4 regions of the Lactiplantibacillus brownii genome follow, and region 2 is predicted to be linked to each of the others. Evidence: predicted binding sites of a transcription regulator. Region 2 holds the regulator's gene; each other region holds the start of a gene.
The links. The regulator NrdR, encoded in region 2, represses ribonucleotide reductase genes. The targets are predictions, from matches to a motif close to ACACNATATATNGTGT.

Region 1 (7,876 bases), 700 kb from region 2:
TCCGCATCAATCTGCTTGGCAAAATCAGCAAACCGTTGATCATCTTCGCCCATGGCAACACTGTCGACCATTTCTGGGGCTTGTTGATAGAGTAACACATCACGTGTGTAGCTAATCAAATCTTCGATAAATCGGTTAGCATCTTTACCTTCTTGTAAAATTTGCCGCATCGTCTCTAACGCCGGCTTAGTGACATGGCTCGTCACCTCTTCAACGTAATCGGCCAACAACTTTTTAGTGACGCTACCAGTCACCATCAACGCATCATCTAAGGTAACCGTATTGTCCCCAAAGGAGATGACTTGATCCAAAATGCTTAACGCATCCCGCATCCCGCCTTCTGCCGCTTGAGCAATGACCCGCAGTGCTTTTTCATCATAATCGACCTTTTTCTGCTGCAAAATGTAAACCATACGTTCATAACTATCTTTGGCCGTAATCCGACGAAAATCAAAACGTTGCGTTCGCGAAATAATAGTCAACGGAATCTTATGTGGCTCAGTCGTCGCTAAAATAAAAATAACGTTAGCCGGTGGTTCTTCTAGCGTCTTTAATAGTGCATTAAACGCACCGGTAGATAGCATATGGACTTCGTCAATAATATAAACTTTGTAATCAGCCTGCGTTGGCGCATACTTGGCTTTATCTCGGATATCCCGAATTTCTTCGACCCCATTATTGGAAGCCGCATCAATTTCGATGACATCGTTCATTTGGCCTTTCGTAATGGCCTGGCAACTTTCACAGTTATTACAAGGTTCCCCATCAACTAAATGATGACAATTAATCGCTTTCGCGAAAATCTTAGCGGCGGAAGTTTTCCCAGTTCCCCGCGGACCGGTAAATAAATACGCATGACTCGTTTGATGGGTCATGATGGCATTTTTCAAGGTCTGTGTAATCATCTGTTGCCCGACAATCTCATCAAAACGTTGGGGTCGCCAAACCCGATATAATGCCCGATACATGCGAATCTTCCTTTCTATATTGACTAATGAAGTATGTATGAAACTGTTTTTAAGTTAAAAGACTGTCTCCGTGGACCAGCACGTTCGCTGTGGCGCAGGCCGTCGTGGCACTTATTTTAATGACTAACATTTAATTAAATAAAAAGCTCTCAACCGAATGGCTAAGAGCTGTTACATTTCATAAAAACAAAAGGCACAAGATGAAGCAAACTTAGTGCTGCTTCCTTCCGGACCTGACACGATTCGTAAATCCACCCTTGCCTTAAGGCCTTGCGGCAAATACTATAATACATGATTTATTCAGAGAATGCTAGCCATCCGCCTAATTTTTTTCGGCAGCGGCCCGCTTCGCTTTTTTCTCAGCCTTTTTCCGCTTACGAATATCGCGGAAAAAGTTTTCTAACATTTCGCCAGCTGGCCGTGCCAAAAGTCGTTCATGAACCTCGACTTGATGGTTCAACCGATCGTCACTTAATAATTCATACAGACTACCAACGGCCCCAGCTTTGGGATCACGTGCCCCATAATAGAGCGTTGGGATGCGTGCGTTAATGATGGCACCACAACACATGATACAAGGCTCAAGGGTCACATACATTTGGCAATCTTCTAGCCGCCAACTATGCAAGTATTCGCAGGCTTCTTGAATCGCAACAATTTCGGCATGCAATGTGGCATCTTGACCATGCTCCCGTAAATTGTGTCCGCGTCCAATAATCTCACCTTCATGGACAATAACGGCGCCAATCGGTACTTCGCCGATCAAGCTAGCCATCCGAGCTTCATGCAAGGCTTCGAGCATCCATTTTTCCGATTCGGTCGCTTTCAAATTATCCCTCCTTGATACTTTGCAAAATATAGTAGCCTTTATCCTTCTTAATAATAGTACAATTACCAAAAGTTGCCGTCATCAATTTTTTAGCAGACGGTGCCCCTTGCTTCTTTTGCAGCACGACCGTTAACGTGCCCTGAGCTGCCAAATGGTCGATGGCACCCGTCAGCATTGCGTCCACGACTGCTTTACCGGCGCGAACGGGGGGATTAGTCACAATGGCCGCATAGTCCGTCGTGGTCACTTGATCATAACAATCTGAAGTAAAAATATTAACGTTCGTAATTTGATTTAACGCGGTATTCTTGCGTGCCAAACTCAATGCCAATTCATTGACATCCACCATATCGACCGTTCGTTCCGGTGACTGGTAAGCCAACGCCATGCCAATGGGACCGTAGCCGGTTCCTAAATCTAAGATTGCACCGGCCGGCAAGTTAGTTGGCTCAAAGGCAGCTAATAGGGTCCGTGACCCATAATCTAAAGTTCGTTTGGAGAAAACCCCGTTATCCGTGGTAAATTTAAAGTCATGATTAAAAATTTCAAAATTCCATTGCTTTTCGTCATGCACAACGTCTGGATTGTGTGTATAATAATAGTTGGTCATATTTATTTTCCTCTGAATTTGTAGGCTAGTTCTATGATAACTGATTCTGATAAATAACGACAATTAATTTAAAAAACTTTATTTACGGTTAAAGGCCGTCGCTAACACAACATCTTGTATTTTGGACTTGCTTCGTCCACAAGATGTTGTGTTTTTTGATTGTATTTTCCCTATCTTGTTGTATACTAAATTTATCGATTAAAACGAATTAAGGGTGATTAACTATGAAAAAAGTAACGGTATTTACGAAAAACAATTGTATGCAATGCAAGATGACCAAGAAGTTTTTGGCTGCCCACAACATTGCCTTTGAAGAAAAGAACATCAACATCAATCCTGAATATGTTGACTACTTAAAGGATCAAGGTTTCCAAGCGGTTCCCGTTGTCGAAATCAATGGCGAAAGCAGTATTGCTGGTTTCCGCCCCGATGCTTTAAAGCAGCTCGCTGTATAGCACCACCGCGCTTTTTTGCGTGGCTACATAGTTGCGATTCAGCACTTATTTATATGCGACCCACAATCAATAGGACTCTACTGATTGTGGGTCGTCCATTTTAACCACAACTTTCAAACTAGATAGAAAGAGGAGTACTCATGACCCTAAAAAATTTAAAAGACGTCACGTATTACGATTTGAACAACGAAATTAATATTCCGGTTGATAATCAGATTCCGCTGAACAAAGACCAAGAAGCCTTGGCAGCTTTTCTCGATCAGAATGTTCGCCCCAACACGAAACGTTTTGACAACTTAAAGGCTCGTTTTGATTATTTGCTTGACCACGATTATCTCGAAGAAGGTTTTGTTGAAAAATACGACTTCAGCTTTATTGAAAAAGTCTACGATTATCTCAAATCACAAGATTTCCATTTTAAAACTTTCATGGCTGCTTATAAATTTTATGCTCAATATGCGTTAAAAACCGATAATGGCGATTATTATCTGGAAAACTATATTGATCGTGTCGCGATGAACGCTCTTTATTTTGCGGATGGCGATGAAAAGTTGGCGCTAGATTTAGCCGATGAAATGATCCATCAACGCTATCAACCAGCCACGCCTAGTTTTCTGAATGCCGGTCGTGCGCGTCGTGGTGAATTAATATCATGTTTCTTGATTCAATCGACGGATGACATGAATTCCATTGGTCGGACGATCAACTCGGCCCTACAACTTTCTCGAATTGGTGGTGGCGTTGGGATCAATCTCAGCAATTTACGGGGTGCCGGTGATCCTATCAAGCATATCGACGGTGCTGCCAGTGGAGTCGTCCCAGTCATGAAATTATTGGAGGATAGTTTTTCTTACTCCAATCAATTAGGCCAACGTCAAGGAGCCGGAGTCGTTTATTTGAGCGTCTTCCATCCAGACATTATTGCCTTCTTGTCTGCTAAAAAAGAAAACGCCGATGAAAAAATTCGTCTAAAAACGTTATCGTTAGGTGTCACCGTTCCAGATAAGTTCTATGAACTCATCAAGGAAGATGCCGATATGTACCTCTTCAGCCCTTATGGTGTTGAACGCGAATATGGCGAACCCTTCTCCTATGTTGATATCACTAAAGAATATGACAACATGGTCAAGAACCCTAACATCAAGAAAACGAAGATCAAAGCTCGTGATTTGGAAAATGAAATCAGTAAATTGCAACAAGAATCTGGTTATCCTTACGTCGTTAACGTCGATACCGCCAATCGTGACAATCCGATTGATGGCAAAATCGTCATGAGTAACCTTTGTTCTGAAGTCATGCAAGTCCAAACCCCTTCATTGATCAATGATCAACAAGAATACGAAAAGATGGGGACGGATATTAGCTGTAACCTCGGTTCTACTAATATTGTCAACTTGATGCACTCGCCAAACTTTGGTCATTCGGTCGAAGCAATGGTCCGCGCCCTCACCTTCGTTACGGATAACTCAAACGTTGATGTGGTCCCTTCTATTCAAAAAGGGAATCATCAGGCTCATACGATTGGTTTGGGTGCAATGGGCTTACACGCTTTCTTTGCCAAAAACCAAATGACCTATGGCTGTAAAGAAGCCGTTGATTTTACTAACATTTACTTCTTGCTCTTAAATTACTGGACGCTCAAAGCATCTAACGAAATTGCTCGTGAACGTCAAACCACTTTCGTTAATTTTGAAAAATCAAAATACGCGGATGGCTCTTATTTTGACAAATATACCGAACAAGCTTGGCAACCAAAGTTTGCGAAGACCCAAGAACTTTTCAAAGATATCTTTATTCCAAGTCAAGCCGACTGGGCCGCGCTAAAAGCTGATGTCATGCGGGATGGGTTATACCACCAAAACCGGATGGCTGTCGCACCAAACGGGTCGATTTCATACATCAATGACACGACCGCTAGCTTGCATCCGATCATCAATCGGGTCGAAGAACGTCAAGAAAAGAAAATAGGTAAGATTTATTATCCCGCTCCTTACCTATCTAATGATACAATTAACTATTATAAGTCAGCTTATGATACAGATATGCGTAAAGTCATCGATGTTTACGCCGCCGCACAACAGCATGTGGATCAAGGGATGAGCTTAACCCTCTTCATGCGTTCCACGATTCCTGCTGGCTTATATGAATGGAAAGACGGCCGCACAGACAAGATGACGACTCGAGACTTAAACATTCTCCGGAACTATGCTTACCGGAAAGGGATCAAGTCGATCTATTACATCCGGACCTTTACGGATGACGACGGTGAAGTTGGCGTCAATGAATGTGAAAGCTGCGTAATTTAGAACATTAGATCTCTAGGAGGACACTGGCTATGGCAACAGACTTGGCTTATTACCAAAAACTTCTCAGTAACGGCAACTATAAAGCAATTAACTGGGATCACGTTTCAGATGCAATCGATAAAAGTACTTGGGAAAAATTAACCGAACAATTTTGGTTAGATACTCGAATCCCCGTTTCCAATGATATGGCGGACTGGCGTAATTTAGATGATGATCATCGTTGGGTCGTGGGACACGTCTTTGGTGGGTTGACTTTACTAGATACCCTTCAATCGCAAGATGGCCTACAATCTTTACGGCGGCACGTCGTTACCCCACATGAAACGGCTGTTTTAAATAACATCCAATTTATGGAATCCGTTCATGCCAAGAGTTACTCAACGATTTTTGAAACGTTGAATACTCCCGATGAAATCAATGAAATCTTCGACTGGAGTGACAGCGAAGAATACTTGCAAAATAAAGCTAAATGGATCTACAAATTATATGATAATTTTGATGAAGATCCTTTGAAGCAAAAAGTTGCTAACGTCTTCTTGGAAACCTTTTTATTCTACTCTGGTTTTTACACGCCACTCTACTACTTGGGTCATAACCAATTACCAAACGTCGCTGAAATCATCAAATTGATTTTACGGGACGAAAGTGTCCATGGCACGTATATTGGCTATAAATTCCAATTAGGCTTTAAAGATCGGTCTGACAAGGAACAGGCTGAATTTAAGGACTGGATGTTCGATTTCTTATACAAATTATATGAAAACGAAGAAAACTATGTTCATTTAGTTTACGATCAAGTTGGCTGGTCTGACGAAGTCTTAACCTTTAGTCGTTACAATGCGAACAAGGCCTTGATGAATTTAGGTCAAGACGCCCTCTTCCCAGATACGGCCGAAGATGTTAATCCAGTCGTAATGAATGGGATCTCAACGGGGACTTCAAACCATGACTTCTTCTCACAAGTTGGGAATGGTTATCGTTTAGGTCAAGTTGAGGCCATGCAGGATACCGATTATGATATTGGCGAACCTGACGATTAATTAAGTGCCTTTTTAGTGGCCGGTTCAGTGATGAATCGGCCACTTTTTTGATTCCAAAATGGCTCTAAAGAGCAGTTTAATCCTGACAACTAGAAAGGTGACATTTATGACAATTCATAATGTTTGTGTTTTTTGTGGCTCTAATTCGGGCTTAGATCCAAAATTTGCTAACAAGACGGCTGAACTCGGTCGTTATTTGGCAGCCCACGACTATCAACTCATCTATGGCGGCGGTAATCACGGTTTAATGGCCGATGTTGCACAAGCTACCTTGGACGCAAAGGGTCGTGTGATTGGGATCATTCCCCATTTCTTAGTTGAACGTGGCCTCGCCTTAAAAACCGTTACGACTTTTGTTGAAACCAAAACCATGAGTGAACGTAAAGAAAAGATGTTGCATCTCGCAGATGCCTTCATCGTATTGCCTGGTGGCTTTGGGACTTTTGAAGAATTCATCCAGATGCTCTCTTGGAGCCAAATGGATATTCATCAAAAACCCATTGCCCTATATAACATCGATGGCTTCTATGACCCAATGGTGACCATGATGCAGACAGCTACTAAATACGGCTTCGCGCCTAAAGAGAATCTGGATCTGTTCATCAACGGGCACGATTTAAATGAGATCTTTACTGGCTTTGATACCTTTAAGCACGTGTTACCACCTAAGTACACTAACTAACGCCAAAGAAATTGGAGCGCTATTTGACTGATTTCTTGTAGCGTTCGTATTTAAAATAGCTCATTAATTGTCCGCCTCCGACGTCAAATAACGATTGCCCCTATTGATAATCTAGTACAGATGAGAGAAAGCTTAGCTTGTGAGACCGCACTACTTTGACTCACAACATGGCCACCACGTTCCAGCATCGATCCAGACCAACTGGAGCGGCAAGTTAAGCAATATAGGCTAGCTGTAATACATGAGTCTAAAAAACGATTAATAATCACTCAAAAGTTCGAGTGGTCATTAATCGTTTTTTTTAGCTACTATTTTGCTTTTAATGGTGATTCATATTTTGTACCCACTTGGGAATCAAAAAATTGTGCTGACCACCATGCTTTTTGCTCCGGGTATTGACAACTTGTAATAGCTGTAGAATCGTAAAGATCAGTGAATTCCGCTTACGATAAGCAATATATTTAGGCGCCCAATCAGTCACATACTTTTCCTTATATGACCGTAATCCCTGAAATCCGTATAACTGATAGCCATATTCATAAATTAAATGGGCTATTTTTTCCTGGATAAAGCTGTAGCGAGAGACTCCCACACCAGCCAGCGGGGCCATCCCCATGTTGAACGAGACATAGCCTTGATTCCGCGCATCTTCAAATAAATGAACAAACACCGTATCCATAATGCCGGATGGCGCATCCGAACTGGAACGCATCAAATCAATTGAAGCAACTTGATCATTCCCTTGCGGCATCAGATTCGCAAATGCCACCAATTGATCTTCAGCGTTATAAACTACTGCAACGGGTGCCTGATTCAAATAAGTCTCATCAAAGAACCCCAATGAGAAGCCCTTTTCAGTTTCACCCTGCAGCCAACTGTCCGAGACGGCTCGTAATGCCGCCATGGTGTCCTCAGAAAATGGTGGTTGCAGCACTTTAAACGTATAGTGATCACGGGTAAACTTGTTCATCAAGGCGCGCTCACCA
Region 2 (7,876 bases):
CTACGTGCTAAGAAGGCCATTCCTGACAAGACGCAGGTCACCAGTTCTGCGGCAGTGGTGGTTTATACCGATGGTGGTAATCGGAATACCGGTAATGTGCAGGGCGGCCAAGTCAAGCCCACCGACAAATCGGCTTGGGCTTTTCAAATGACCGCAGCCAGTAAAACGGTTACAGGGACGTCTGGTGAATGGGGCGCTACTAATAATCGCATGGAAATCATGGCGTTATTACAAGCCTTGAGTTACTTGATTGAGACCAAACAAACTGAAACGCCGATTTTAATTGTGATGGATTCTAAATACGTTTTAGACGCGATTCAAAAGGGCTGGTTAACTGGTTGGGAAAAGCGGGGCTGGCGACGAGCCGGCAATCAGCCACTAGCAAATAGTGAGCTATGGCGGTTGATGGCACAATCATTACAACAATTTTCGAAGCTTTCCTTTAAATGGGTGAAAGGTCATGCCACCACGGATGGCAACAACTTAGTTGATCATTTGTTGAATGAAACGATGGATCATATGACTAAGAATGCGCCGATTCCAGCTAAGAATGCCACCGCCAAAATTCCTGGTCGTCCTGCCACTTCGATTCAGGAAGATTTGTTTGCGACCATACCACAGACGCCAGCACCGGTTAAAGCCTCGACACCATCAGCAGCTGACCAGCCCACTCCGGCAGCTTCAAGAAAGTTAGGGCATTTAGCCAATCAGCAGGCGCAACAACAGTCCGTTGATGCCATGGCAGAAATTGCTAAACATTGGCGTGATGATTAAATGAGTCACGCCAGTGTGACGTAGCTATTATATTTATCAGGATTCAGCTGGCTTGCCGCTTCGGTTGGTCTGGACTGATGCTGGAACGCGGTGACCACGTTTGTGAACCAAATGGCGGTCTCACAAGCCGGGCTTTTCCTAAGCTGGGAAAGCACCAGCTGTCGAAACGTGTTCGATCCAACTGCTCCTTCCGCTTGCGACACCATCGCAACCACTCGGAAAAACGTCGAGTAATTGCGATGGTTAGGCAATGCTCAGGAGCAACCCGTTGGACCTCACACTCTTGAGAAATTTCACCACTGAGCATCATCCAGCCCGTCCTGCGCTAATCAGTAATCTTTAACATCAATTGATCTTTTGTTGATCCTGGGTTTATCAATGTCCTCTTGTTAAATCGCTATTTAACGTCGGAGTGGACCAGCTCGTTTGCCGTGTCGAAACACTTAGCTGGGTGATTCTTCCCAGGTTAGTGTTTGGCCGACTTTTAAGACGCGGACTTTCGGCTTGAAAGCGCCCTACAGACCGGTCTTTGGCTGCAGGTCTGCCTCACAGCAAACGAGCTGGTCCATGGAGACGATAATCGATGATAAACATGATGGTTACGATGCATCGGTTGCCGATCAGTGGATTGCCGCTGAAATGGTTTTCTAAATCTAAGAAATTCTTATCTAATTTTAACGACCAAACTGTTTTACCTTCTTTGACTAATCTGATACACTAGATGACAAGAAAGTTGAGGTGACTGATTGGCATGTCTGTGAGATTGTGGTTAGATCATTCAATTGAAAAATTAGCGTGAGGGTGGTCACTAGCAACTGTTAGTGATTTAAATCACGCTGGACACCAGTCGACACTATCAACTCGGACTTTGAAGGGTTGTATTCAATTTTAGGTGAAAGAGGGATTCTATGAATAATTTTCAACAAGATCCGCAACCACGTACTATTAATACGCAAGTTGGGTTACGGAGTTTCTTAACTAAAATGTATGGTTACATGACTTTAGCCGTGTTAGTTTCTGCGGTTTCAGTTTACTTATCAATTAACGTTTTCGCTGCTCAAATTAATGCACTCTTTGGGCAACATCCAATGATCGCCCTAATCGTGTTCTTGATTAGTATGTTTGCGATGATCGGTGGGATTCAGAAGAATGCGACTCGGAATCCGGCCATGAGCTTCACATTATTGATGTTATTCGCCGTCGTCTTTGGCGTTGAAATGTCAGTGATGTTGCAGCTTTACACGGGTGCCGTGATTACCGGTGCTTTCATCTCAGCCGCAGCCGTTTTTGCAACTATGGCGGTGATTGGGACGACTAGCAAGCGTGATATGTCACGTTTAGGGACGCATTTGTTTGCGGCCTTGATCGGGTTATTAGTCGCTTCCGTCGTTAACTTATTCTTACAAAGCGCTATGATCAGTTACGTCTTCTCATATATTGGTGTCTTGATCTTTGCGGGCTTATCAATGTGGGATGCGAACAAGATGCGTGACATGTATCTCCAATATGGGGATCAAGTCTCATCAACTGGTTTGGCCGTTAGTGGGGCTTTATCACTCTACTTGGATTTCGTTAACTTGTTCTTATACTTTGTCCAAATCTTTGCGGGTGGTTCAAGCCGTAACTAAATTATTAACGAGATGCGATTCAAAACGGGTGCTGACAATCGTCAGGCACTCGTTTTTTAATCGCGAAATTCCCGTTAACCCCGATTGTTTGGTACAATTAAAGAAATTGTTCGACTTTAAAGGAGCGCAAATAAATGGCAAAAAAATTATTATTGATTGATGGCAATAGCGTCGCGTTTCGAGCGTTTTTCGCGTTGCACAATCAACTCGACCGCTTTGTGAACGCTGACGGATTGCACACGAATGCAATCTATGGCTTCAACACGATGCTCGATCACATGATCAAAGCTGTCGAACCCACCGATATGTTGGTGGCGTTTGATGCCGGTAAAACGACTTTCCGGACTGCCATGTTTGATAACTATAAGGGTGGCCGAGCCAAGACGCCGAGCGAATTTTCTGAACAAATGCCTTATATTGAACAACTTTTAGATGCTTACGGCATTCAACATTATAAATTAAAAGATTATGAAGCCGATGATATTATCGGAACGTTGGCGGGACAAGCCGATGCTGCTGGTTATACGACCACGGTAGTGACTGGTGACCGAGATTTGACTCAGTTGACGACTGACCACACCACGGTCGCAGTGACCGTCAAGGGTGTCTCCGAAGTGGAACGTTACACGCCGGCCCATGTTCAAGAAAAACTAGGGATTACGGCTACTCAGATTATTGATATGAAGGGTCTCACTGGAGATACTTCGGATAATTATCCAGGGGTGACCAAAGTCGGTGAAAAAACCGCGCTGAAACTGTTGAAGCAATACGGCTCAGTCGAAGGCGTTTACGAAAATGTTGCGGATATGAAGCAAAGCAAGATGAAGGAACATTTGATTGAAGACCACGACTTAGCGGTACGAGCGAAGGTCTTGGCGACGATCAAACGTGATGCGCCAATCACCGTTGGTTTAGCTGATTTAGCTTACGCGGGCCCCAATATTGACCAACTGGCAGAATTCTATCAAACGATGGATTTTCAATCTTTCTTGAAGAAATTAAAGGTGAACAATGCTGAACCCGTGGCACCAATTGATTACACCGTATTGACCAAGGAAAACCTGCCCGAATTGGCGCAATTTAAGACGGCGGTTGAATTCTATTTGGAAATGCCAACGGCAAATTATCATACTTCAGCATTTGCTGGTTTTGCGATCGGTCATGCCGGCAAATGGTATATCAGTCGTGACGTGGAATTATTGTTACAACCGGCTGTGGCCGAGATGTTGGCCAGCGATACGATCAAGAAGAACGTATTTGACATGAAACGGACCATCGTTGGCTTGAACCGGTTAGGCTTGAGTCTAGGAACCGTTGATTTTGACCTCTTACTCGTTTCCTATCTACTGGATACCAACGACAACAGCAATGATCTCGGTAACCTAGCGGAACAACATGGCTATACTGAATTGCCAACTGATGAAGAAGTGTATGGTAAAGGTGTCAAACGGGCCATCCCAGATGATGACAAGCTTTTCTTCAGTCATCTGGCACGAAAACTTGCGGCGATTGCGGCTTTACATGCCGAATTAATGCAGAAACTTGATGAAAATGAACAAACGCCGTTATACGATGATATTGAAAAACCAATGGCCCGCGTTTTGGCACAAATGGAAATCGCTGGCATCACCGTTGACAGTGGCACTTTACAAGCCATGGGGAGTCAATTTAAAGAACGGCTGAGCGAAATCGAACAAAAGATCTATCAGGAGGCCGGGCAAGAGTTTAATATCAATTCACCTAAGCAACTAGGTAAAATCTTGTTTGAAGATATGAAGTTGCCAGTGATTAAAAAGACTAAAACAGGTTATTCGACCGCGGTTGATGTACTCGAAAAATTAGCACCGGAAGCCCCAATCGTGGCTAACATTTTACAATATCGGCAAATTTCTAAGATTCAATCCACTTATGTGGTGGGGTTATTGGACGCGATTCACTCATCTGATCAAAAAGTCCATACCCGTTATTTACAAACTTTAACGCAAACCGGGCGTTTATCGTCCGTTGATCCGAATTTGCAAAATATTCCAGTCCGGTTAGAAGAAGGGCGTAAGATTCGGCAAGCCTTTGTGCCTAGTCATGCGGGTTGGCAAATCTTTTCATCTGATTATTCGCAAATTGAATTGCGAGTGCTAGCACATATTACCCATGATGCCAACTTGCAAGCTGCCTTTAAAGAAGGCGATGACATTCATGCTGCGACGGCCATGCGGATCTTCAATTTGAAGTCGCCTGAAGAGGTTACGCCGAATATTCGACGCCAAGCCAAAGCGGTCAATTTTGGTATCGTCTATGGGATCAGTGATTATGGGTTGTCACAAAATATTGGCATTACGCGTAAACAAGCCAAAGCGTTTATTGACGCTTACTTCAAGGAATACCCAGGTGTGAAGCAATATATGACCGATATTGTCAAACAAGCTCATGAACAGGGCTATGTTGAAACGATTTCTCATCGGCGGCGTTATTTACCAGATATTCATGCCAAGAGCTTTAATCAGCGGTCATTTGCTGAAAGAACGGCGATGAATACACCGATTCAAGGCAGTGCGGCGGATATCATCAAAATTGCGATGATCAAGATGCAGGCTAAGCTCAAAGCAGCGGGATTAAAAGCGACAATGTTACTCCAAGTCCATGATGAATTGATTTTTGAAGCGCCTAAAGAAGAGATTTCAACGCTAGAAAAATTAGTGCCATCAGTGATGGATTCTGCGGTGAAGTTGGAAGTCCCATTAAAGGTCGAAAGCCATTTTGGTGATACATGGTATGATGCAAAATAAACATGGAAGTGATTAGATGCCAGAATTACCTGAAGTTGAAACGGTTCGACGTGGGTTGAATCGGTTAGTTAAGGGCGCCACAATTGCGAGTATCGAGGTCAATTGGCCCAAAATTATTAATAATGATGTTGAGCGTTTTAAGCAGCGTCTAGCCGGACACACGATTGAAAAAGTTGATCGGCGCGGAAAATATTTACTGTTCCGATTTAGCCAAGGACTCACGATGGTGTCACATTTACGGATGGAAGGCAATTACAGTGTTATGCCGCAAAATGAAGGCCAAACGACTCATACGCACGTGGTGTTTCATCTCACGGATGGTCGTGACTTGTTGTACAATGACACGCGCAAATTTGGTCGCATGACCCTCGTTCCCACCGGTGAAGAGTTGACGGTTGCTGGTTTGAAAACTATTGGTCCAGAACCCGTGGCAAGTGACCTGACTGTGGCGTATCTGACTGAGATCTTTAAGCGCTCAAAAAAGATGATCAAACCACTATTGCTAGATCAGAGTAAGATCGCTGGCATTGGGAATATTTACGCGGATGAAACCCTTTGGATGAGTAAGATTCATCCAATGCGACCGGCTAATTCATTAACTGATGACGAAATTGTTTCGTTACGGCAAGCAATCATTGATGAAATGGCACTGGCAATCAAAGGCCATGGGACAACGGTACATTCCTTTTCAACAGCCTTTGGCGAGGCAGGGCAATTTCAAAATCATCTCCATGTTTATGGTCGTGAAGGCGAACCGTGTGAACGTTGCGGGACATTGATTGTAAAAATCAAAGTTGCACAACGTGGGACCCATTTTTGTCCGCATGAACAGCAATTGTAGGTGAGCCAATGACGCAAATTATTGGACTGACTGGCGGCATCGCCACGGGCAAATCAACGGTTTCTGCGATGTTGGCCGAAGCCGGCTTGCCCATTGTCGATGCCGATAAAATTGCCTGGCAAGTCGAAGGAGCAGGTCAGCCGACAACACAAAAAATTGCGGCAGCTTTTGGCTCGCAAACGCTGCTTGCAGATGGTCAGTTAAATCGGCGTTGGCTAGGGCAGCAAGTTTTTAATGATGCCAGTAAGTTGGCATTGTTGACGGAGATCACTCGCGGCCCGATTCAACGGGCGATGTTAACCGCTATTGTGGCGGCTGGAAAGTCACAGCCGGCTGCGGTGATCTTAGATGTGCCACTATTATTTGAAGGCGGTTGGCAGCATATTTGTGATCAAGTTGTCGTGGTAGCCGCACCGGCGCCCGTAGTTTTGTCCCGGTTGATGGCGCGTAATCAACTGTCAGCTGAAGCGGCACGTGCACGGATAGCGAGTCAAATGCCACTGGCTGAAAAGGTTCAACGGGCGGATGTGGTCATTGATAATGGAGAAAACGTTGATAAAACAAGAACCGCCGTGTTAAAATGGCTGAAAACGATTATAAAGTAAAATTGATACGATTAAGTAAAAATGAGGTGAGAAGTCTATGCAATGTCCACATTGTCATCATAATGGCTCGCGAGTAGTTGATAGTCGACCCACTGATGATGGTCGCGTTATTCGTCGCCGGCGTGAATGCGAGAACTGCGGTTTTCGATTCACAACTTTTGAACGAGTCGAAGCGACACCATTGTTAGTGATCAAAAAGAATGGCGCCCGTGAAGAATTTAACCGTGAAAAGATTTTACGGGGAATTATCCGTTCGGCTGAAAAACGACCAGTCAGCATGGAAACGATGACGGGTGTCGTGGATGACGTCGAGAATAAAGTTCGTTCTTTGGGTGAAAATGAGATCTCCAGTCAGGTGATTGGGGAATATGTCATGGAACAACTTGCAGATATCGATGAAATTTCCTACATCCGTTTTGCCAGTGTTTATCGGCAATTTAAGGATATGCACGTCTTCTTAAATGAACTCCAAGATATGATGGAACGTGATAAAGTCAAGTTGGCCAAACAACCGACTAAAACGGCCCATCGTGTGTCTAAAACGAAAAAAGATAATTAATGAAGAATGGTGAGCAACATGCCTAAAAATGAGCCAAGCTTGACACCTAAAACGGGGTTAGTTGTCCCCGCGGCGCCGGCGTTAAGTGCCACTGAGCAGGCCGTGTTAGCGGAGCTCTATTTACCACTAATTGGACCGCTGGCCTATAGTTTGGCAGCGGCCCTACGCAGTTTGCAGACGCCGTCGACTGATTTAACTCATCGACGTAGCCATGCGGAATTGCTTGGAATTTTGAATGTTGATCTGCCAACCGTAGTGGCGGCACGGCAAAAGCTTGAAGCGACCGGATTGCTACGGAGCTACTATCGCCAAGATGATCTAGGCGAAGTTTATTTGTACGTTTTACAGCGACCCTTGCCAGCAACGCAATTTTTTGGAGACGACTTGTTGAGTGTGCTGCTACTGGATACGGTCGGTGAGTTACGCTATCAGCAATTGGCCGATCAGTTTACGCCAACGGTGGTCGACATACAAGGTGCCACGGATGTTTCGGCGAACTTGCTGGATGTCTTTCATATTGATAGTCAGAAGGTCACGCATGTTCCGACCGAGATTCAAACTGTGCGGGCCAAACAAGCGACCGCAACTGAAATGACACCAGCGATGCCTGATCTGACCGATGAAGTCTTTGACTGGCAAGTACTTGGTCAAATTCTCAAACAGAACTATGTTGACTTAGAACAAGT
Region 3 (7,876 bases), 1.1 Mb from region 2:
GGTGAATCACGTGAAATTATTGAAGCGTTTTGGCCCAATGTAGTCTATCAAGTTGTAGCAACGCCAATTGACAAAGCTAATATTCTTTTAAATAAGGATAAGAATGTCAAATCAGTTTGCAACGCTGACGTCTTTGAAGTGAGTTTAAATGCGGGTGCAACTATTGCAAATGTGGTGACTGATCTGGTTGAAAATAATGTTTCTGTAAGCATGGTCGAAAAAGTTGATCATACAATAAAAGAAGTTTATTTTGAGACGATAGGAAGGTAGGATTAATGATTAACTTAGGTCGTGTCAAAACGCTTGTCAAAAAAGACCTGCTTGGAATCAAAAATGATAAAGTAACGCTCTTACCACTATGTTTATTGCCGTTAGTGTTCAGCTTGATTTTACCTACTATTTTACTGTTGGGTGGTGAAAAAAGTACGGTGATTAATGATATTGGCGGCGTAAGTTCATTTATGACCAATTTGAATACTACGATTATTCCGCACAATATACCGTCAGAATATGTCGAGATATATGCGATCTTAATGTATTTTTTCATTCCAATATTCGCATTAATTCCAGTGATGCTTGCTACGGTAATTGCGAGCTCGAGCTTTGTTGGAGAAAAGGAAAACAAAACAATCGAGGGGTTACTGTATACGCCACTCACCAACAGTGAACTAGTTTTGGGGAAAATACTTGCAGCAGCGATTCCAGCAATGCTTGCTACTTGGGTATCAATTCTTATTTATGGGATATTGCTTGATACGCTGGGTTTGAATGTCTTTAAGACAATGATTTTCCCAAATGTGACTTGGATATTGGTGGCATTATTTTTGGATCCTTGCATTGTTTTCCTAGCAATAGCCCTAGTTATCTTCGTTGCCCAGCGCGTGAAAACCAGTAAAGCGGCCCAATCAGTGGCTATGATACTTATTCTACCAATCATCGTAGGAGTTATTTCTCAAGCAAGTGGTGCAGTTCTACTAGGAATACGCGCAGTTTTGATTGTTACGGTATTGTTGTTGTTAATTGATTTATTCATATTTGTGGTTGTTGTGAAACGTTTCAATCGAGAAAAATACATTTTAAAAATATAGTAATGATTTTCTGAAGGTATGTAGGACTAAATGATAATAGGTGATAAGGTTCGATTGGGGGCATGAATTTTTCACAGCGTGATATTTCAAGTACATGTACACTGCTGATAAACGAAGGATCAGTCAGCTCTTCTATAAGCGCTGATGATTGTTTTCGAGGTAAGTGGGAGTCAGATAATAATTGTAAAAAAATTCGCCCGCACAAAAACACCGTGCTGACGGGAAGAAATCGGATTCGTTGTTTACAACTGAATTAATATTTTGAAATTAGTCCTTTTCATCGTGGAAGATAATGATACAATATATAGTGTTGTTTCGAACGGAAGCACTACATATGGTAGTGTGAGTCGTAATGGTTGGCCAACTATAATGACGCAACGGCATATTATTAGTCACGGAAAGAGGAATTTGATTTTGAGTAATTATTTTAAATTTTTAGCGCACCAATTGAAAGGTTGGCCACAACAAAACTACTATTTATTCTACTTTAGCTTGGGTTGCCAAGTGATGACCTTGGTGAGTGCCCCAATCACAGCGTTATCTATTCTAACATTTATTGGGACCACTTTGGGCGTTTTATGTGTCTTGGCTATCAATGCGGCTAAATCAGTAAATGGCCTATTAGGAGTCATTTCCGCGGCTTGCTTTATCGTCGTTGGGTTCTCTGCAAAGAACTATTTGAGTATTGGTGAACAATTAGCTTATGTCGTTACTTTGGATATTCCAGTATTACTTAGTGCTAGCTGGAACGTCAACATGGTTTCAAAAATCCGAAAGTTTACGGGTAAAACTTGGATTGTTGCCATCGTATCAACGTTAGTCGTCTATGGCATTTCTGGTTACTTAATTGGTGCCTTAACGGATGATCCACGGCCATGGGTCGATGCTATTAGCTTTGCCATCTGCTTAACAGCCGGTGTCATTTGCTTCTTACGCTACAACAACCAATATTTCTGGTGGATCGCTTCTGGTCTGGCTCAAATGGTTCTTTGGTTTATCTCATTCCGTCAAGGCTCAGCCACTTTAGCGATGTTCATCAACAGTTCAGTTTACTTGATGAATGACATCTTGGCCTTCACGGTTTCACCTTGGTACAACAAGCATGAACGGGCTCGGTTGATTGCTGAAGAAAAAGCCAGTGCGCAAGCTGAAAAATCAACTGAACAAAATGTGTTTGGTTTGGATCATCAAGCTTAAAAGTTCCTGCATGACCATATTTTTAAAAAAGTAAACTAGCGACCGTTAATTCCTTGATGAAGGCTATCAAGTGATTAAGGTCGCTTTTCTGTCGTTGTTTTGAAAATGATCCTCATTGGTTTCAAAATAGCGTGACGAAATAGGTCGCGTTTGCAGAAAATTTGTTTTATACTAATACCGATGAGTGGGTTAACTAATTTTGAGGGGGATTTAGAGAATGTTGAATGCGGACGATCAAAAGCACCATTTTAAAATGTACAAACGTGGTAAAGTCTGGGTGACAATTGGTATTGTCGCCTTGACTTGGCAAATTGGGGGCATGACCAGTCAAGCTGCGACGACTAGGGTCACAGTTCCTACGGTGACACCCAAAACGACTGATGATGCCGTACCGGTCAAAGCAAAGACAACGACCTTGCGAACCAAGACGGTTAAGCCGAAAACTGATGACCAGAAGACAACCCAAACAGGGCATTCAAAGACAACCGCGGATGCACAAGTAAAATCTGATCATTCTCAAGTTAAAGTTGAAGCACCCAAGACTGAAAATCAGGCGGTTAAACCTATCTCTAAACCGACGTCGGCGACGAATCAGGCTCAATCGGAACCTTCGACACAACCGTTCAAACCAACACACAATACCATACCAACTGACCAGTCCGTGACTCAACCAGTAGTGGTCGTTAAACCCGCTAAGGTTGGCTCGCAGCCACAGTTAGCCATTAACCAGTCAACTAAGAATTCGGTAGTTCAGCCAGTCGCTGCGCCGTTAGGATCGACTAATGATAACAACACTAATCCTACTAAACCGACACCAGCAAAAGATTATGCGGCGTATAATCAGACCACTAATCTTGATAAAGGGATTTTAGGAACGAGTGAATGGTGGATTGATGCGGGTGATGTGTTACACATTGGGGGCGGCCAGCTCGCAGACACACATGTTTGGGACGATTACGATCCGAATAAAGCTGAAACTGACCATAATCCCGCGAATGAGAAGAAGGCTTCGCGACGTACAGGAATTAAGCCTCGTACCCAAGGAATCTCAATTTGGGGGAACGAAGCAACTAATATTAATCGAATTATTTTAGAGGACACGATCAAGACTAGCGCCGATGCTTCGGGGCTATTCTACAATTTAACGTCATTGTCACAGATTGACCACTTATCTAGGCTGGATACGCGACAAGCCACTAATATGGCATTCATGTTTGCCATGGATTTCTCGTTAGCCCAACTGGATCTATCCCATTTTCAGACTGCTAATGTGACCAATATGAATGGTACTTTTACCGGCTTATCTAGTCTTGAAAGCTTGGACTTATCATCGCTAAATACTGGTCAGGTTATCGATATGACTGAAATGTTGGCCGAAAATGCTAGTTTGACCCAACTTGATCTATCCACCCTAGACACACACAATGTGGTCAAAATGAGTGGCTTATTGATGGATGATAGCAGTCTTGAACGACTTAATTTAACCCATTTGGATACAAGCAACGTGACTTTGATGGATGAAATGTTTCAAGGCTTAGATGCTATTCAGGACTTGGATGTCTCTGGGCTAAATACGGGTAAAGTAGTCGATATGACGGCCATGTTTGGGCGAGATGATGATGCTTACCCGATGGACCCGGAAGATCCCGAAGAATCGGCACCAATTGAGAATCCAATGACACTTGACCTCTCTAACTTTGATATGCGTCATTTGGATTATGCATTAGGCATGCTGGATTTACCCTTAATTGAGATCACGCTTGGAAAAAATTCAATTTTGACACTGGATGTGCCTTACTATAATGAGCAGCACGAACTTATTAAGCAACAGACAATGGCACTGAACACATTTGCGCCAAATACTGAGTATGAGGGTCAACAATATACGGGTCGCTGGGTCAATACGAAAACGCATCAAGTGTACACGACCGCCCAATTAATGGCGCTTTATACGCTCAAAGGTGAGCGCCCGGTAGCGACCTATCAGCAGCAAAAAAATTTAGACGTTAAAGATAGTGTGATTAAGTTAGGGACGCCGTGGCAAGTTGCGGATAACTTTGTCAGTGCGACCAACGCTGACGGTAGCGCTGTTAGCGTCAACGAGTCGTTGATCAAAATTAAAAATCAGCCAAACACACAAGTGCTGGGGAAGACACTCGTGACATACGAGTTTACGAACTCAACCGGTTTCTTGGCCACGAGCCAAGCCCAAGTGATCGTGACTGGGATTCTTTTGACTGAAACCCACAAACAACTGACTGTTGGGACGACGTGGCAGCCATTGAGCAACGTTAAATTGGCAGTTAATTCTGCTGGAGATGTGGTGACGACAACGGGGGTCACGGCCACAATCTTTGATGCTAATGGCCAGCCGGTCACGAATTTTCATGTTCCTGGTCAGTATCACGTGACTTACCAGTTGAAAGATGATCCGACGAGTTTGGTGACAATACCGGTAACAGTGGTTAATTTAGCAGCCATTGAGGCCAAAAATAGTGCTATCAAATTGGGAACCGTTTGGCAGCCGAGTGATAACTTTAGTGCCGTTGATGAAAATGGTCACACGCTCGCGCCAACTGCGCCCGGTGTCCATTTAACCGGCAGGCCCAATACGAAGGTTCCTGGTAATTATCATGTGACTTATACCTATACCGACATGACTAACCATCAAGCGTCAAAAGAGGCAACGGTCACGGTTGCCGGTCTCCTGTTAAAGCAGGATCAAGCAAACTTGATCACGACAGCAAACTGGCAACCACAAGCCAATTTGAAATTGGCCGTTAACGCTGACGGTAAATCGTTAACAGCGGGTGAAATGCAAATTACGGCGCAACCAGTGACCGGCCACACGACAACCACGTCATTGGCACAGTTGACTGGCCCTGGAACTTACGTTGTGACATATCAGTTTACAGATCAATTAGGCACGCATCAGGCCCAGACGCGAGTCACCGTTGTTAGCCACGCTATGATCAAGGCACATGATCAATTGGTGGCGGCTGGTGATTCTTGGCATCCCAAAGCTGGTTTTGTGACGGCGACGGATGAATATGGCCGACCATTGGCGTGGTCAGCGATAACCGTTACTGGAAGAGTCGATGTTGATCAAGCCGGGCAGTATCCGGTCACCTACTCCTATGTGGATGCGGCTGGCAACTTAACGCGTCAGACCACTACTGTGACAGTTTTGGCTGCAAGCGTTCCAACCCAACCGACTGACAATCATCATCAAGGTGAGCAGTCAAAGCTACGCCCACAACCAGCAGCTGAAAAACCGACAATCGTGAAGCCTATAACTGTCAAGCCGGTGATTGTTAAGGCGACAACCGTCGCGGCAGCTAAGCCAGCTAAAATCAGTCACACCGACCAATCGGTGTTGAAACCACTCTATCAGCCGGCTTCACCGGTGACTTTACCCAAAACTGATGAGGCACCAACAACCGCGATTTCGATCATGGGGCTGGTTGGATTACTGATGAGTAGTTGGTTAGCGGGTGTCGCCTGGCTAAAAAGACACTAAATAGTCGCTTGAAAACGATTAAATGAGAGGTTAATAACATTAAATCCGCACCAGACTAGCTGAACAGTCGGCTAGCGCTGTGCGGATTTAATGCTTTCAGGGATCTAATACAGCGTAGTGTTCACATTTTAAAGCAATCCTGTGGACCAGCCCAACCGGAGACCTAAAAATAGGATGACTACGGGACCGCAATCTCAATAATTTCATAAGCTTGTCTAGACTTGTTAGACAAGTGAAAACAAAAATGAAAGCTTGGTAAAACACTATTTACGTCATTTCAAATGTAAGCGTTGACAACTTGTCTAAACAAGTTTAAGATGAACCTTGTAAGCGATTGCTTAAACAGTTAGGAGGAACGTTTAGATGGTGAACAAAGCTGCATTAATCTATGATGATTTAATGCAAAAAATTGATCGTGATGTCTATAAGCCAGGCACGTATCTACCAAGCGAGCACCAGTTGTGTCAGTTGTATGGCATTTCGCGCGAAACTGGACGCAAAGCGTTGGCCGAATTAGCCGAGAATGGCTATATTCAAAAAATTCGTGGCAAAGGCTCAATCGTGATTGAACACCGTCAGTACGAATTTCCGGTTTCGGGCATCGTGAGTTACAAAGAATTGGCCGAAAAGATGAATGTGACAACTGAAAACGTGGTCTATGGTTTTGAAGAACATGTCAGTTTGCCTGTTCAGATGTTTACCTCGTTGGGGGTGGAAATGACGACAGCGCCAGTAACCGCCGTGAAACGTGTTCGGGTCATTGATGGCGAACCAGACATTATTGATAAAGATTATATTTTAACGTCAATTGTCCCGAAATTACCAAAAGCGGCGGCGGAAGATTCTTTATATGCCTATTTTGAAGATGTCTTGGGTTTGGAGATTGCTTACGCCACGAAAGAGATCACGATGGAGCCAGCGAACGATGAAGATCGCGAACAGTTACAACTTGATCCAGGGGCCTACGTTGCAGTGGTTCGGAGTGTGACTAGCTTAGCGGATGCGACACCGTTTCAGTTCACAGAATCGCGGCATCGAGCAGACAAATTCCGATTTCGGGATTTTGCCCGCCGAACGAAAAAGTAACTAGCAGAGAGGGAAAGCAGCATGAAATTATCGCAACAAGTGATTTATCAGATTTATCCTAAATCTTTTTACGATAGTGATGGTGATGGCATTGGTGATTTACGCGGGATTATTGAGAAGATTCCGTATTTACAAAAGTTAAATGTCGATATGATTTGGTTTAATCCGTTCTTCGTTTCGCCACAGAATGATAACGGTTACGATATTGCCGATTATTATCGGATTGATCCAACTTTTGGCACGATGAGTGATTTTGAAGAATTGGTGGCCAAGCTAAAAGCCATTGGTATTGGCGTGATGCTAGATATGGTGTTTAATCACACTTCGACCGAGCATGTCTGGTTTCAAAAAGCCCTAGCTGGTGATCGTAAATATCAGAAATTCTATTATTTGCGACATGCTAAACCAGACGGCAGTTTGCCGACCAATTGGGAATCTAAATTTGGCGGCCCAGCGTGGAGCCCATTTGGCGAGTCTGATTTATATTATCTTCATTTATATGATCCGACTCAAGCTGATCTGGATTGGCATAATCCAGCAGTACGCGCAGCTTGTGCCGAGGTCGTCAACTACTGGCGTCAAAAGGGTGTGAAAGGCTTTCGTTTTGATGTGATCAACGTCACTGGGAAAGCGGCTCAGTTGGTCGATGCGCCTAAGGGTGTGGCTAGCAAGACCTTGTATACTGACACGCCAATTGTTCAGGATTATTTAAAAGAGCTCAATGCGGCTAGCTTTGGTCAAGATCCTGATAGTGTGACGGTTGGTGAAATGTCATCGACCACGATTAAGAATAGTATCGGCTACACTAATCCGGATAATCATGAATTGTCGATGGTGTTTAACTTTCATCATTTGAAGACGGATTATGTGGATGGTCGTAAATGGTCGCGGATGTCGTTTGATTTTCCACGTCTCAAGCACTTACTCGATGGTTGGGCAACTGGCATGAATGCTGGCAACGGTTGGCAGGCGTTGTTTTGGAATA
Region 4 (7,876 bases), 1.1 Mb from region 2:
TTCCCGTTTTGATCTGTGTCATGTTAACCAGTGGTAAATCAGCCATTGCTGAACATGAGGCCCTAAATAATTTGATGAATAATTCGCAGGTTTTCTTGGCGTTCGCCCTACCATTCTCAATGCTACCGTTGCTCATGATGACCGACAGTGCTGCGGAAATGGGCAAACGTTTCAAGAATGCTTTCTGGATCAAGGGACTCGGCTGGTTATCTGTCGTCGGCCTGACCGGTTTAAACTTAATTGGCCTGCCATCACAAGTTGAAGGCTTCTTCGGCAACAATCCTACCAAGGGCCAACTTGGTATTGCTGATACCATTGCTTGGCTATTAATTGCGGCTATCATTGCCTTACTTGCTTGGACCATTGTTGAGTTATATCGTGGCAACCAACGCCATATCGCACAACAAGCTGCTAACGATTAGTCTTAAAAAAGATAATGTCATTCTAACTCCTTCACTTTGGGGTTGTAGACTGGCATTATCTTTTTTTGTTTTTAGCTGTTCGTCTCCGTGGACCAGCACGTTCGCTGTGAGGCAGACCTGCAGCCAAAAAACGGTCTGCAGGGCGCTTTCAAGCCGAAAGCCCACGTCTTAAAAGTCGGCCAGACACTAACCTGGGAAAATCACCCAGCTAAGTGTCTCGACACGGCGAACGAACTGGTCCACTCCGACGTCAAACAGTGGCAGTAATCAAAAGCCAATTGGTATCAGGACTACTAATTAGCGCAGGGCGGGCTGGATGATGCTCAGTGGTGAAATTTTTCAGAGTGTGAGGTCCAACGGGTTGCTCCTGAGCATTGCCCAACCGTCACAATTACTCGGTGGTTTTCCGAGTGGTTGTGACGGTGTAGCAAGCGGAGGAAGCAGTTGGACCGAACACGTTTCAACTGCTGGTGGGTTTCCAGCTTAGGAAAAGCCCGGCTTGTGAGACCGCACTATGGCTCACAAACGTGGCCACCACGTTCCAGCATCAGTCCAGACCAACCGGAGCGGCAAGTTAAGCGACCGCTTTTAAACATGACCGCTACAACACGCCAGACTAAAAACACCGAAAAAAAGACCACCTAACATCAATAATGAGTTAGTTGATCTTGAGATTTAATCTGTCGTAATTTGCATCCGCCCATTCCGTTTCGAATGGTATAAATTCTGATCGACGCGGTTATAGAAATCAATCGGTGTCGCATCTTCTTTTGACAACGCTGAAACCCCAACGGAAATTGTAATTGGAATCTGTTGATTCCCAAAATTCACACCGAGATGATTCAACGCTAAGAAAATCTGTCGCACGATTGTTTCAGTGCTCGCTAAATCGTAACCGGGGAACAGAATGTTAAATTCCTCACCACCGGTTCGATACAACGTTACCTTTTCGTCGTTCGCATCGATGACCGTTTGCACAACATCGGTCACGTGTTGCAATACTCGGTCACCAGCTAAATGGCCATAAGTATCATTAACATGCTTAAAGTGATCAATATCGAACATCATCATCGACAATTTTAAGTTGTTTTTTGAACTGTCCTCAAAGAGATATTTGATTTCGCCGGTATACGCCGCAAAGTTCTCCGTTTGCGTGAGCGCATCGTGGCTGGCAAATTGGGCCAACCGCAACTTAAACTCACTATCACGTGTCAACATGCTGACGTAAGCGTACAGTAAAATTTCAAAGATGACTAAATAAACCCATTCTTGCCAGAACGTATTCCAGTCCAAACTAAATTTAACCTTCATCCACAACCATAAAACGCCGCCATACGGAATACCCGCGCACAAATAATAGATCCAAGCGTGCGCCTTACCCTGAAAATGAATCCGAATATAGTTCATCGTCCAGAATAACGCCACCATCGTAATGGCGTACCCCCACGATTCCCAATAAGTGATCGATTGGTTGAAAACCATGTACACTAAGACCACCGGAAACAGGAAATAGTATGGAATATGAATATTCAAAAAATAACCGCAAAAAATCAGCGCAATCAATTGAAAGTTCATAAACTGCCAAGAATCCGATTGCCCAACGATCAAGGTCTGCAAGCTAAACACGAATACCAGCATGTACAAGACCCCATGCCAAGAATTGACAACATCGTCATCAATATTAATATGATGGGCATGAAAAAACGCAGTGATCCAATTAAATAGCACCCAGTATAACGTTAACACGCCGAGGATGAAGAAAATGCTGGTTACAAATGGCGGTACCCGCCAATAAGCCCATGTCATATGTCGTTATCCTTCCCGGTTATTGACCATCCTGCTGTGACTCTGCACGCCGATCAGGACATTTCACGACCAACTGAGGTTTACCATAAAGGTAGCCCTGATGGAGATCAATGCCTAATGTCCGAGCAATTTCCTGGTCATGTGCATCTTCCACACCTTCCAAAATGAAGTCGAGGTGATACTGTAACGCGACCGTGTGCCAAAAAGATAAGGCAGTCGGAATTTGATCGGCTTTGCCACTCATCCGTAAATTCTGCATGGCAAATTTGATTTGGTCAACAAACGGTAATAATGGCTCCACATTATCAAAGGTATTGGAGCCCGTCCCAACATCATCAATACTTAATTTAATCCCGTATTGATGAAATAAAACACTATATTTTTGAATTTCGGCTAAGGTTGGATTTTCAGTTAATTCAATCGTTAACGCCGCCGGATTTAACCGTTTTTTTAAATAAATAATGGTGCCAAGCATCAAGTCGTCTTCTGCCTGTTCACGATTCAAATTAAGGGCTAAGACTTGATTAGTTGCTTTAGTTGATAATTGTAAGGCTAATTCTTCGAGTAGATGGACCTGTTTAGTTAGTGGCAATTCCGTGAAAGTTGCTGGAACTGCCCAGCGACCATGGGTTTCTTTGCGTAACAACAGTTCATATCCAAAAACGGATTTTTGGCTCTGATCAACTTGTGGTTGAACAAAAAAGCGATACATCTGATAAAAGACCTCGTTTCAACGCTTGATTTATGTCAATATAATTTAACTAATCAACATGCTTCTTAGTATAGCCTTTTAATTCTTAAATATCGACACTTAATGTCCAATTTGACCGGAAAAATAGCCTTTTTTAAGCAAATTTAACCCGCAATATTGCCGCCCAGTAAGGTTCCCATCAAAAAAGTGATCAATGCCGTTGCGACGCCAACCAAAACATTTCGCAAAATGACTTTCGGTAATGAGACTGCGGCATGCTGTGCGCTCACAGTGGCATTTAGGCTCAATGCCACCACCATGGCTAAAATCGTATTCACTAAGCGCCACGCGGGCGTCGACAAACTAATGGCAAGTAGCGGAATCAAAGCCCCCAAGATAAATGAGACAAACGATGTCGCCGCGGCATGTAATGGATTCAGCAAATCAATCTCTCGCAATCGCGTTTGGGTCAAATCAGCCCCAGTTGTGTGACCCAATTTGCTTAACTGCACCTCTTTTTGTGCACTGACTGACACATACTCCCCGCCGGCCATCGAACAGGCACCGGCTAACATGCCAGAAATACCACTAATAAATAGCGTCGTTGCACTCAAATCTGCGCCAACTGCCCCCAGCACGATCCCTGAAACTGAAATAATGCCATCATTTGCGCCTAAAATTCCTGCTCGTAACACGTTCAACCGATCCCAAAAGTGAAAATACCGATCCTGCCAAGCTTTAATTGTCGTTAACATGTTCAAAAAGACTCCCTCAATCACTAATTTTTGATAAAAAAACAGCGTATGACGTTCAGCCACACACTGCGGTGGAACTTATTTAGCGTTTTAATTTATCCCAGATCACCACATCGCCACGCGCTAACGACTTAGGCACATCAATGATCCGTTGATTGGCGCTACCACGAAACTGTAGTGTCAGATCCATCTGATCTTCTAAAAAGCGACCATCAACCAAAATATCGATTAGTGATAACATTTTTAATTTATCATCAGAATCCTTCAACAATTCATCCCAGGTATAACCAGACCAAGACCAGATATCCTTGTCATGACCGAATTCTGCCCGTACCCGTTCACAGATTCGAATCGCAACTTGCGTATTCAAGAACGGTTCTCCACCGAGTAATGTCAAGCCTTGAACGTAATCTTGACTTAAATCCGTGATAATCTGATCTTCTAATTCTTGTGTATAGGGCTGACCATAGTGAAAATTCTGTGCAGCCACGTTGTAGCAGCCTGGACAATGAAACGGACAACCGCTCAAATATAAACTACAGCGGACCCCTTCACCATCGACAAAATTAAAGGCTTTGTAATCAGCGACATATTGTTCACTTAAGTCCTCTGCCAACCATTCTTTCGGCATCGGATTGTTTGGTCCTTTCATAGCGCGCGGCATTCTTAATCATCTCCGGAGACATATTTTTTTGACGTGAAGCAATTTCAACATGACGACCATGCACCATCGGCCGTTGTTGGGGGTTACCTAGATAACCACAAGTCCGCTTCACCACATCACAATACTTGGGGTCATGGTTACCACATTGTGGGCACACGAACCCGCGGGCCGTTGCCTTAAACTCACCCTTGAAACCACATTTAAAGCATTGATCAATCGACGTGTTCGTTCCTAAATAACCCACGTGATCATAAGCCCAATCCCAAACTGCCTCTAAGGCCTTCGGATTTTGAGTTAAGTTTGGATATTCACAGTAATGGATAAAGCCGCCGGAAGCATATTGTGGGAATCGTTCTTCCATCGTCAACTTTTCAAATGGCGAAGGATGTTTCCGAACATCATAATGAAAACTATTTGTGTAGTATTCCTTGTCCGTAATATCCGGAATACGGCCAAACTTCTGAATATCATCACGACAGAACGTATCCGTCAATGATTCAGCCGGCGTTGAATACAAGCTGTAATGATAGCCACTTGCCTTAGCCCATTCGGCGCACTTGTCACGCAACCGTTTAACGACTGTTTCTGCAAAATCGAGGGCTTCGGTATTATGCTCCCAGTTTGGTCCGAAAAAGGTCGTGCAGACTTCATAGATTCCGATATAACCCAGTGAAATCGTGGCCCGTTCATGTTTAAACAAGTCGTCAACATTGCCACCCGCGGGCAAGCGTTTGCCAAAGGCACCATACATATACAGCAACGGCGCGTTTTCTGGTTGTGCTTCTTTCGTCCGTTCGATGCGGTAGGCCAGGGCTTGATGACAGGTCTGCATCCGTTCGTCAAAGATTTCCCAGAATAACTGGCGATCCCCATGTGCGGATAACGCGATTCGTGGCAAGTTAACCGTGACGACGCCCAAATTCATGCGCCCAGAGTTCACTTCCACGCCATGCTCATCACGCCATCCTTGTAAAAATGACCGACAGCCCATCGGCGTTTTAAAGCTCCCCGTTAATGATTTGATTTTATCGTACATTAAAAGATCGGGGTACATCCGCTTAGTCGAGCATTCAATAGCGAGCGTTTTAATATCATAATTGGGATCATCAGGCGCCAAATTCAAGCCACGCTTAATCGTAAAAATAAGTTTTGGAAAAATGGCAGTACGTCGTTCTTTACCAAGACCTTTAATCCGAATCTGTAAAATAGCCCGTTGAATCTCACGTTCAATCCAACCCGTCCCCAGACCGAAATTAACCGTGGTAAATGGCGTTTGGCCTTGAGAAGAGTACAAAGTATTGATTTCATATTCCAACGCTTGCATGGCGTCGTAAATGTCTTTTTTCGTTTTAGTCTGTGCATAAGCTTGCCGTTTGTCCACCGCGACCCACTTCTCAGCATCAGCTAAATGTTTTTGATAATTAATTTCAGCATAGGGTGCCAACAATTGATCGACCCGATTAGCTGAACAGCCACCATATTGAAGTGACGCGACGTTGGCGATGATTTGGGCCATTTGGGCCGTCGCCGTTTGAATTGAGCGTGGTGACGCCACTTCGGCATTACCAATCTTATAACCATTCTTAAACATACCGTCAAAATCAATCAGACAGCAATTCGTTTCAGGTGTCACGGGTGAATAATCCAGGTCATGCCAATGCAAATCACCACGAAGATGCGCCTTGGCAACTACATCTGGTAGCATCTTCAAGCCAATCGCCCGACTAGCCGCCCCCGCTTCCAAATCGCGTTGCGTATTAAAAACATTGCTATCTTTGTTCGCATTTTCGTGAACAACACTGGCATCCCGATTAAATAGCTTCTCAATTCGTTCACGAACATTCGTTGCGGCCGAAAATCGGGCCTGTTCCGCAATAAAATAATCTTGATAGGCTTTGGCGGCGGACACTAAATCTAAGTCCGTCAAGATTTTGATCAATGCTGGCCGTAATTCACGCGTTTCAATGACGGTCGTCTGTTGGTAATGAGCCACTAAGGCTTGTTTGACCGCAGTTTGTTCCGCAGCGTTTAAAGCTAACTGATCCAAAACAAAATTAAGCTTATACGGATGAAATTTAGTCTGCGTGCCGCCCCGTTTAATGACCGGTAATGGCCGCAATTGTTCTAAAAGTTCCGTTGTGTCGGTTGTTAACATGTGCATCCCCACTTTTTAATCACTTTGCGCAAATGGTCCAGCGGCACAACCAATTGTGCTACCCGTTTGCTTTCAATACTATATATAGTAGCTCATTTTTAAGAAACTGCCTATATGGTGTTATTGCCTGGTTAGGTAGCCAACAGCGATATTAACAACGTTTTCCGCGCTTATAATTAGCCAAAAAATTTGTTTTATATCAATCGATTGATAGATTTGGAATAATTAATTGATGACTTGAACGACCAGTCAGATGCGGACAGTGTCGCGATTTCATCATTATTTTCAAGCAAAGTTGCAACATAATCAATTGGTCAAAATTGAGTGATTAGCAATTTACTCGTAAACGGTAAGTTTTTTTGCCTCAATGACTCACGGTAAACTTAAATTTATTTATAAAGCGCAGCATTTCGGTTTCGATTACGACAAGCTTCATCTATAATGAGAGTTTGAGAGAACAAGAGTCGTGAGTGAAGCACTCCGACTTTGGAGGAGATTAGCATGAAAAGAGTAAGGGGACTATTGGGCATCGCGCTGATTCTAAGCATTGGCTTAGCCGGATGTCAGTCAGCAACCGGTGGGAATGGCGCGGCTGACAAACAAGTCAGCTCGGCGACTCCCACGATTAGCGCTGTGAGCAAGGTGCGCACAACGGATTACCTTGGCCGTTGGGTCAATTCATCTGAACGTTTAGCCTTATATTTAGATGCGAACCAACGCTTGGCTTTATTTCAGAGCGGGCACACCACCATTAAAGGCAATTTCAATTTAAAACTAGCGAAAAACAATCAGGCCACTTTGACACAAGCCAGTTTAGGCCAATCAACCTTAGCCTTGACGGACGCCACCAATATGACGTTAAAAACCGCTCATCAAACCATTCAGTTAACGAAAGACACCGGTTGGAGTCCGCAGCACAGTAAACTGCCGGCAACGACTAAGGTCGCTTTACAGGGGGCTTCCTTAATCCGCAATACCCCTTTGAAGCCTTAACGATTTAAAAGACCCACAGCCCATAAACTTGGGAGTTGTGGGCCTTTTTTATTAACCAACTAAAGGTTGAAAGTTAAAAATTGCCGGTCTGCACCACTACGTCAACAATCCGGTAATGAAAACTAGTCGACTACTGCCGCTTCCGGTTGTTGCCGATAACATGCGGACGAGGGACCGTCCGTGGTGTAAGGCCGGCAAAAGAACGCCGGTCAAACACTACCTGCACGTCCGATGCTATCAGCAACAACCTCCAGCTAAGTCAGTAGTTATTTACGGTTAGCGGAGTCAGTCAAAATCGGTGTGCAGTGTCGGCGAGATTAATCGGCGTTCTTGGCTGACTAATCTCGCGGGGCAATTCAAAGACGTGTTTTATCGGCTTGGAATTGAGGC

Region 1: a site for NrdR is predicted at 2,544-2,559, ahead of RA086_RS02590 (redoxin NrdH). Genes of this name have one in related genera too.
Region 3: a site for NrdR is predicted at 1,384-1,399, ahead of pnuC (nicotinamide riboside transporter PnuC). Genes of this name have one in related genera too.
Region 4: a site for NrdR is predicted at 6,569-6,584, ahead of nrdD (anaerobic ribonucleoside-triphosphate reductase). Genes of this name have one in related genera too.

The regions. Positions count from the first base shown of each region.
Region 1 is NZ_JAVCWF010000001.1:631,468-639,343, reverse strand. It holds gene dnaX (DNA polymerase III subunit gamma/tau) at 1-968, opposite strand, end outside; RNA gene ffs (signal recognition particle sRNA small type) at 1,146-1,243, opposite strand; gene tadA (tRNA adenosine(34) deaminase TadA) at 1,291-1,797, opposite strand; gene RA086_RS02595 (class I SAM-dependent methyltransferase) at 1,799-2,407, opposite strand; gene RA086_RS02590 (redoxin NrdH) at 2,632-2,862, shown strand; gene nrdE (class 1b ribonucleoside-diphosphate reductase subunit alpha) at 3,003-5,168, shown strand; gene nrdF (class 1b ribonucleoside-diphosphate reductase subunit beta) at 5,198-6,208, shown strand; gene RA086_RS02575 (LOG family protein) at 6,315-6,890, shown strand; gene mprF (bifunctional lysylphosphatidylglycerol flippase/synthetase MprF) at 7,210-7,876, opposite strand, start outside.
Region 2 is NZ_JAVCWF010000001.1:1,327,461-1,335,336, forward strand. It holds gene RA086_RS06035 (ribonuclease H family protein) at 1-774, shown strand, start outside; gene RA086_RS06040 (Bax inhibitor-1/YccA family protein) at 1,683-2,402, shown strand; gene polA (DNA polymerase I) at 2,537-5,185, shown strand; gene mutM (bifunctional DNA-formamidopyrimidine glycosylase/DNA-(apurinic or apyrimidinic site) lyase) at 5,202-6,026, shown strand; gene coaE (dephospho-CoA kinase) at 6,035-6,631, shown strand; gene nrdR (transcriptional regulator NrdR) at 6,669-7,190, shown strand; gene RA086_RS06065 (replication initiation and membrane attachment family protein) at 7,209-7,876, shown strand, end outside.
Region 3 is NZ_JAVCWF010000001.1:264,198-272,073, forward strand. It holds gene RA086_RS01080 (ABC transporter ATP-binding protein) at 1-270, shown strand, start outside; gene RA086_RS01085 (ABC transporter permease) at 276-1,088, shown strand; gene pnuC (nicotinamide riboside transporter PnuC) at 1,458-2,285, shown strand; gene RA086_RS01095 (bacterial Ig-like domain-containing protein) at 2,503-5,805, shown strand; gene treR (trehalose operon repressor) at 6,172-6,891, shown strand; gene treC (alpha,alpha-phosphotrehalase) at 6,913-7,876, shown strand, end outside.
Region 4 is NZ_JAVCWF010000001.1:2,464,401-2,472,276, forward strand. It holds gene RA086_RS11595 (Nramp family divalent metal transporter) at 1-422, shown strand, start outside; gene RA086_RS11600 (GGDEF domain-containing protein) at 1,098-2,228, opposite strand; gene RA086_RS11605 (EAL domain-containing protein) at 2,248-2,940, opposite strand; gene RA086_RS11610 (VIT1/CCC1 transporter family protein) at 3,084-3,674, opposite strand; gene nrdG (anaerobic ribonucleoside-triphosphate reductase activating protein) at 3,757-4,305, opposite strand; gene nrdD (anaerobic ribonucleoside-triphosphate reductase) at 4,271-6,493, opposite strand; gene RA086_RS11625 (hypothetical protein) at 6,995-7,486, shown strand.